Regions from separate parts of the Paenibacillus sp. UMB7766-LJ446 genome, predicted to be linked through region 1. Evidence: riboswitches for the same ligand, from Rfam matches in the RefSeq annotation. Region 1 holds a riboswitch; the other holds the start of a gene.
The links. Region 1 has a riboswitch for S-adenosylmethionine ahead of metA (homoserine O-acetyltransferase MetA). Riboswitches for the same ligand answer to the same signal wherever they lie in the genome.
Positions count from the first base shown of each region.

Region 2: it holds a riboswitch for S-adenosylmethionine, as region 1 does, so the genes downstream of both, mmuP (S-methylmethionine permease) here and metA (homoserine O-acetyltransferase MetA) in region 1, are expected to answer to the same signal.

Region 1 covers NZ_JASOYM010000001.1:494,158-498,500, forward strand. The annotation lists gene QP794_RS02330 (trans-sulfuration enzyme family protein) at 1-201, opposite strand, end outside; gene QP794_RS02335 (aminotransferase class I/II-fold pyridoxal phosphate-dependent enzyme) at 194-1,381, opposite strand; gene metA (homoserine O-acetyltransferase MetA) at 1,406-2,323, opposite strand; SAM riboswitch class I at 2,558-2,683, opposite strand; gene corA (magnesium/cobalt transporter CorA) at 3,137-4,072, shown strand; gene QP794_RS02350 (HRDC domain-containing protein) at 4,165-4,343, opposite strand, start outside.
Region 2 covers NZ_JASOYM010000013.1:27,985-32,327, forward strand. The annotation lists gene QP794_RS25900 (spore germination protein) at 1-135, shown strand, start outside; gene QP794_RS25905 (Ger(x)C family spore germination protein) at 132-1,337, shown strand; SAM riboswitch class I at 1,433-1,535, shown strand; gene mmuP (S-methylmethionine permease) at 1,623-3,035, shown strand; gene mmuM (homocysteine S-methyltransferase) at 3,013-4,050, shown strand; gene QP794_RS25920 (DUF4097 family beta strand repeat-containing protein) at 4,141-4,343, opposite strand, start outside.

The sequences.
Region 1 (4,343 bases):
GTTACCCGAACGGCTATAATCATGTTGAGGCGGATTAAAAATATCAAAATGATGGAATGTGGAGGCCTGGTAAATCGGCACGCTGGAAGCCCCGGTTGTTTTATCGATTTCGTCACCGAAATGCAGCAGCTTGGTATCAAACTTCAGGTCGGAATGAACATTCCGATCAGGATTGTTGGCATTATTGTTTTGCTCACTCATGATGCGTTCCTCCTTCAATCTCCTGCTGTGCAGCTGTGAGTGCATTGCCCAGATCGGCAATCAGGTCTTCGGCATGCTCGATCCCTACAGAGAAGCGCAACAGACGGTCATCCACACCTACAGCGTCACGAATTTCAATCGGGATATCCGCATGGGTCTGTACCGCAGGATAGGTCATCAATGACTCTACTCCCCCGAGACTTTCCGCAAAAGCAATCAGCTTAATATGACGCAGCAGCGGTTCAACATAACGGGCATCTTTTACTTTGAAAGAGAAAATGCCTGTGTTCCCGCTCGACTGTTTATTCTGTATTTCAAATCCGGGATGATCCGACAAACCAGGATGATACACTTCGTTAACGGCTGGGTGTTCCAAAAGGTACTTGGCAATCGTCAAGGCATTATACTCATGCCGCTCCATACGAAGAGCAAGTGTCTTCATACCTTTCATCAACTGATAGGAGTCGCTTGGAGACAACACTGCACCAATGGAATTGTGCAGGAATGCCATTTCGGCCGACAATTCTTCTCCTTTGGTAATAATTAATCCGGCAAGGACATCATTATGACCACCCAGATACTTCGTGGCACTATGGATGATGATATCGGCACCGAGTTCAATTGGACGCTGGAAGAACGGAGTCAGTAGTGTATTATCCACAATGGTCAGCAAGTTGTGGCTCTTCGCCCAGGAGCAAACCGCTTCCACATTCGTAATCATCATTAGTGGATTAGTTGGTGTCTCAATAAATACTGCTTTTGTGTTCGGCTGACGGATACTTTCCAGAGCTGCAAGATCATTGGTATCTACGTAACTTGCTGTCACACCGAATCGAGACAGGATGCGTTCAAGCAAACGATACGTTCCCCCGTACAGATCCAGCGATACAATTAGATGATCTCCTTGACCGAATAAAGCGAAAATCGTTTGCAAAGCTGCCATGCCGGAGCTACAGGCAAAACCTGCATCCCCCGACTCCAATGCCGCCGCTGCTTCTTCCAATACTTTACGGGTTGGATTGGTCGTACGGATATAATCAAACCCCGTGCTTTGTCCAAGCTTCGGGTGGCGAAACGCAGTGGATTGATAGATCGGAAAATTAATGGCACCCGTTACCGGTTCATTGATAGACCCGATTTGAGCCAATCGGCTTTCGATTTTCAACTTGTTGTCTTCCATTGCAGCATCCTCCTGTAATGTCGATTAGATTTGCGGACCAATATCGTAAGGCGTCTCTTGATACACATAGTAATTGAGCCAATTAGAGAATAATAAGTTTGCATGTGCCCGCCAGGTAGCCGGAGGCACACGGGAAGGGTCGTCATTCGGGAAATAATGTCTCGGCAGCGCAATATCCATACCTTTGGATGCATCCCGGTCATATTCCCATTTTAATGAAAGCGGGTCATACTCGGCATGTCCGGTAGCGAAAATTTGTTTGCCGTCTTTGGTGGCGACCAGAAAAATACCGGCTTCCTCCGATTCAGCCAAAATTTCGAGACTTTCATTCTTTTCAATATCTTCACGGCGCACTTCCGTATGTCGGGAATGCGGAACGTTAAATACTTCATCAAATCCACGCAGCAAAGGCACGTTGGATCTGTTGATCGTGTGTGAGAATACGCCAAAACATTTTTCATCCAGCGGAACCTTTGGAACTCCGAAATGATGGTATAAACCCGCTTGGGAAGCCCAACATATATGCATGGTCGAGGTCACATTGGTTTTGGTCCATTCGAAGATCTCCTGGATTTCTTTCCAATAGTTCACGTCTTCAAAATCCATTTGCTCTACAGGAGCTCCTGTAATGATCATGCCGTCAAAACGGCGGTGCTCAATCTCGTCAAAGGTTTTGTAGAACAGGTCTAAATATTCCTGGGATGTGTTCTTGGACGTATGAGACTTCGGATGAACCAGAACGATATCTACCTGAATGGGTGTGTTACCTACCAGACGAAGCAATTGAGTTTCTGTCGTTTCCTTAGTAGGCATCAGGTTTAATATGGCGATACGGAGCGGACGAATATCCTGCTGATAAGCGGATGTCTCGTCCATGACAAAGATGTTCTCTCCTGCGAGTACTTCCTTGGCAGGCAGTGTGTCTGGAATTTTGATTGGCATAGTGGTTCTAACTCCTCCTTGAGCATAAATAGATGCAGCCACTGCGGCTGCGATACGATTCGCATCCGAACAGTTATAGGCTGCCATGAGCTTGCCTGCAGGCGCTGAATTGCAACCACATTGCTGGCGGCAAGCTCAAGTTCCTTAGCGAAAATCACTGCTGAGAAGTCGGTGCATATAACAAAGACCTTCCTCGGATTCCGAGAAAGGTCATATGTAAATAGATATGCGCCTCTCTCATCTCTCAGTTACAACAGTGTCAACTTGGACACTTGGTCGCTGCAAGAATTAGCACCGTGCGGTATACCGCCGGTTGCCGGGTTTCATCGGGCCAGTCCCTCCACCTACTCTTGATAAGATTTCGCTTTATTTAATTGTAAAATCTAGTGTGGTTCACCGTTTACTTTAAAACATTAATCCCCTCACGTCAAGGTGTAGTTCAATGTCTGTTCATCTGGATCGGAACCGTTCGTCAGCCGTTGTCATACACTGCTCCAGGGCGCGAAATCGACACATTTTTGCGCTTGAAAGGACTCTGTACCAGCGGTATACTAGACAAGTGTTGTAAACCCTTATGTGAGAGGTGACATATTCAATGGATGGCGACCCGAGGCCTGACTGGCAGCCGAATTCCGACAAACTGCATAGAGAATTGATATCAGCATGCCGGCAGCGGGACGTTACTTCCGTTTGGTTATAAAGCGAACGCAGTCCTGACTTCCAGGATCCGCTGCCGACCGGCTGATCTGTTCTTTTTGCGCCCATATTGATGAAATCCGCCCATTTGGCGGGTGCAGAAGGAGTAGATGAACAATGAAAATCCGGTTGGTAAACAACGGTGTATTTATTCCGGTGGATGACATTCAGCAGGCGCTGACTCCACCAGCGGAGGGATTTTACTGGATTGATGCGGACGTAGACGATTTGGCGGTACTTCAACCGCTATTCATGATGCATGATCTGGCCGTAGAAGACTGCTTGAGTGACGAAGAACAACGTCCGAAGATTGAAATTTATGAGAGCCATTATTTTATTGTTATTAATAGCATTCGTTTTGATGATGAAGAGATTTTTTTACGTGCCGTCAACCTCTTCCTTGGCAGACACTTTATTATCAGTGTGACCAAACAGAAAGTCAGTGAATTGAGAACATTGAAGCCGATCCTGTGGGAACAGGAGATCAGTACGCCGGATAAGCTGTTGTATCTGCTGGTTGACTTGATTGTTGATAATTATTTCACAGTTGGTGACCGGATTGAAGCGCGCATTGAGAAGCTTGAAGAAGATATCCTGATGCACACCAAGAAGTCTCATTTGAATGAGATTATCGGGCTGCGCAGTGAGATTCTATGGCTGAAGAAAGTACTGGGACCTCAGAAAGAGGTCATTAATACACTTAACAAAAAAGATCTGCGTCTTATTGATGATCAACTGCAGAAGTATTTCAGTGACATTTATGAGAATGCTGTGAAAATATCCGAAACCTTTGAGACTTATCGCGACTTGATGGGGAACTTGCGAGAAGCTTACCAATCCAGTATCGCCAACCGGGCGAATGAGATCATGCGTGTGTTCACCGCCATTACGACGGTGTTCATGCCGCTGACGGTCATCACCGGCATCTATGGTATGAACTTCACGAACATGCCTGAGTTGAACTGGAAGTATGGTTATTTTGTGGTCATTGGCCTGATGGTGACACTGGGCCTCAGCATGTTCTTTATTTTCCGCAAAAAAGATTGGGTTTGAACTAACTAAGAAAGACGAAGCGCTCCGCATCTGGAGAAACGCCTCGTCTTTTTTGTACGCTTATGAATGAAACCTACCGATCTATGTTCAATCTAGCCCGCATGCTGCTCCGCCTCTGTATGACGACGAAACCGGATTCGAATCATGCGCAGTCTTTCGTAAACCTGCTCCAGATTGCCTCCGCCAGGCTTCTCTTCTCCATACACTTTATGTAACACAGGCTTCAGAAACGTATCTCCCAGCTCCTCGTAGGCGCTCCACACCGCTTCTT
Region 2 (4,343 bases), on a different contig from region 1:
CTTCCACAGAACGTGGACGAAACGTTCAAACTCGGCGACATTTTGGGGATTGCATCCATTTATTTATTTGGTGTTTTGCCACTATTGCTTCTGTTGTTGAGCATGTTCCGAAAGAAAGGAGGCAAGTACAATTGAACAGGATCAGAAAGAAATTAACCATTTTATCAACGGCGCTGCTGGTTTTTGCCTCAGGGTGCTGGAGCAGCAAAGAGATCGAAGATTTAAGTGTTTATGTGGGTCTGGGACTGGACGTCGCTGAGGAATCGAAATTTGAACAGGACATTAATAAACAAGGAGGCCATTATCCCAAAAACAATGTATTTACATCTACCGTACAGATTGTCCCACAAGTTGGGGGGAAACAGGGAAATCAAAGCAGTTCCAGTGGTGGTTCTTCCGGCGGACAAACCTTTATGAATGAACAGCTTACCGGAGATTCCCTTTTTCAGATCTTTCGTCAGTTTGCTCTAAGAAGAGACCGTCCACTCATTGGTCATCATTTAAAGGTTATTGTCGTTTCCCAAGAGTTGTCGAAAAAATATAGCCTGGAGCAGCTGCTTGATTTTATTTTGCGGGACAATGATATCCGACCCAGTTCCCTTGTTCTGGTGAGCAAAGGACGCGCTTTGGATGCTCTTAGCTCCAAGGAGCCGGGAGAAATCCCAGCCTTTTATCTGAGAGGGTTGGTGAATAATGCATATCGTAACAATAAAATTCTTCCTCCTGTATCCCTCGCGGAACTTGATGGCAAAATGCAGTCAGGATCAAGCTTTTTGCTGCAAAATGTCCTTACTGCTGATGGAGAGCATAAATTCTCAGGAGCAGGCGTCTATAAAGGGAAAACGAAAAAGTGGATCGGCAGCTTAAATCAGGTGGATCTTCAAGGATTGTCCTGGATCACTGGGGAGGCTAAGGGAGGGGCCTTAAAATCGTATGCACCGAAAAAGGGACATACGATAGTCTATGAAATCAAGTCTACTAAGAGCAAAATTGTGCCAAAAGTCCACGGAGATGACATTTCTTTTCATGTAAAGGTTGAATCACAAGGTCAGCTCATGGAAGATTGGAGTGCTCCGGAAATTCCTTCTACGGAAAAGTACATTCGGGAATGTGAGGTTCAGTTCGCTGATACAGCCAAAGAACAAATACAGCAGGTTATGAACAAAATGCAGCACACCTATCGGGTGGAAGTGGCCGGATTTGGAGAGCAGTTGCGGATCAAATATCCGAAGGTATGGAAAAAGGTTAAAAAAAATTGGGATGAAACCTTTAGTCAGATTCCCGTGACCTATGATGTGAAAATGAAAATCACAGATTATGGATCATCGACAGATTAAAGATGAGGTTGGAGATTTCCCTTATCCACAAATGGATGATGATATTTAATTGTTGACACAACCATGATAGATCGCTATATTTATAAAAAATCATTTTCTTATCCAGAGAGGTGGAGGGACTGGCCCTTAGAAGCCTCAGCAACAGATCTGAAGGATACTGTGCTAATTCCAGCGGGTGAACAGCCTGATAGATAGGAGCGTTTGTTTTTATTTGTCAGTTACGGCGCACTCTTCAGGAAGAGTGTGTCTTTTTGTTTTTCTGGATGAAGAATTAGGGGAGCAGGCATGGATAACAACAAAGATACAGGGCATTTTCAGCGCAAAATGCAAGCACGGCATGTAATTATGCTCTCACTTGGTGGAGTCATTGGTACAGGCTTATTTCTTAGCTCTGGATATACCATCCAGCAGGCAGGCCCGGTCGGCACGATTCTGTCTTACCTGATTGGAGCGATTGTCGTCTATCTGGTCATGCTATGTCTTGGTGAGCTGTCCGTTCATATGCCAGAGACAGGGGCGTTTCATAGCTATGCGGCAAAATACATCGGACCGGCAACAGGATATACAGTAGCCTGGTTGTATTGGTTAACCTGGACGGTTGCCCTCGGTTCCGAATTTACAGCGGCTGGGCTGTTGATGCAGCGCTGGTTTCCTTCAGTGAATGTATGGATCTGGAGCGCATTGTTTGCGCTTATGATCTTCCTGTTCAACGCGCTGACTGTCAAATTTTTTGCGGAATCGGAGTTCTGGTTCTCATCGGTAAAAGTACTTACGATTGTGGTCTTTATTATTCTCGGAGGCGCAGCCATGTTCGGTATTATCCCAATGGCTGATTCGGAACCAGCACCATTTCTAAATAATATTACTGCATCTGGTTGGTTTCCAAATGGGGCTACTGCGATACTGATGACGATGCTTGCCGTAAACTTTGCATTCTCAGGCACAGAATTGATTGGGATTGCTGCGGGAGAGACAGAGAATCCCGAGAAGACCATTCCAAAAGCCATCAATACCACGTTGTGGCGTTTAATACTCTTTTTTATTGGAACGATCGTTATTCTCTCTGCGTTATTGCCGATGTCGGATGCCAGTGTTCTTGAAAGTCCATTCGTGGCCGTGATGGAGCGGGTCGGTGTCCCTTACGCAGCAGACATTATGAACTTTGTTATTCTAACGGCGATTCTCTCTGCTGCCAATTCGGGCCTTTATGCATCTTCACGGATGCTCTGGTCTCTGGCTGACAAAAGAACGATCTCTCCGTGGTTTGCCAAATTGACCAAACGCGGGGTACCGCTGAATGCACTTATGATCAGCATGGTTGGGGGCGGTCTGGCTTTGCTGTCCAGTATTATTGCCCCGGGTACTGTGTATATTACGCTGGTATCCATCTCAGGCCTCGCGGTTGTTGTGGTGTGGATGAGCATCAGCGCTTCACAGTATATGTTCCGCAGGCAATATATTCGAGAGGGTAACTCGGTAAAGGACCTGGTTTACCGAACGCCGTTTTATCCGGTGGTACCGATTATTTCGTTTGTATTATGCCTGGCTTCATGCATAGGTATCGCCTTTGACCCGACACAGCGTATTGCGCTGTATTGCGGGGTTCCATTTATCGTACTATGTTATGCAGCGTATTATCTGACAGAACGTGTGAACAAGAAAAGAGGACAAGTACATGACGCAAGCACAACAGACTAACCCCATAGAACAAATCCTACGTAAACATCCGGTCATGATTCTGGATGGAGCGCTGGCCACGGAACTCGAACAGCATGGGTGTGATCTGGATGATCCACTATGGTCGGCTCGTGTATTGCTCGAGAATCCAGATGTTATCGTTCAGGTCCATGCGGATTATTTCCGCGCAGGAGCCGACTGTGCGATTACATCCAGTTATCAGGCGACGGTGGATGGCTTCCGCAAGAGAGGAATCGGAGAGCAAGAAGCGTTAGACCTGATTCGCAAGACGGTGCAGCTGGCTGCACAGGCAAGAGATGACGTATGGGCAGAAGTGCAGGACGGGGGATTTGAAAACACGGCAGTTAAACCGGAGGGCAATCTGGTAATCGGCACGGAACGTCAAACGTCTGATTTGGAGACAGGGGTCTTGGCTCGGCCACGACCGATGGTTGCTGCATCCGTTGGGCCCTACGGCGCTTATCTAGCTGATGGATCGGAGTATGTCGGTCACTATGGTGTCTCGGACGAGACGTTAAGCGCGTTTCATCGTCCACGGATCACAGCCTTGCTGGAAGCAGGGGCGGATATTCTGGCCTTTGAGACGATCCCATCCTTGCAGGAGGCACAGGTATTGATCGCTTTATTAAAAGAATTTCCGAACGCCTATGCATGGCTCTCCTTCTCATTAAAAGACGGGACAGCGATCAGTGAAGGCACGCCATTGGAAGAGTGTGCACGATTGTTAGGAGCTGAACCTCAGCTTGCTGCGATTGGGCTGAATTGTGCTCCCATGGAACTGGTAACGGAAGCGGTCGGTATTCTGAGCCGTGCCAGCGATAAACCTGTTATTGTGTATCCGAACTCGGGAGAAGTATACGATGCAGCAACGAAGACGTGGAGTGGACAGGGTACATGTGGCAGTATGAGTGATGCTTCGGAGGCATGGGTTGCTGCGGGTGCAAAAATCATTGGCGGCTGTTGCCGTACTACGCCACATCAGATTGGCGAACTTGCGAAGAAGTGGCGGAGCTGAAGGATATCCAGCCGAGCCAGACCTGTATGGAAAAGCCCTTTCGTATCTTATAAAGGATACGAAAGGGCTTTTTGGGTGCTTTTTTTATAATTACTTATTCTCTACCTTAATGGTTCCTACAGATGTGCTCAGGGAAAGCAGAGGTCCACCGCCGTTGATATCACTCTTTCCCCTCGAAGCACCCGAGACCTTGCCCAGATCCGTTTCCGCTTTTAGTGTGTAAGCCAGATTGGAAGGCAGCAGGGCAGTGATGGTACCCAACTCAGTTGAAGCTTTGAGCTGGCTTCCATCGT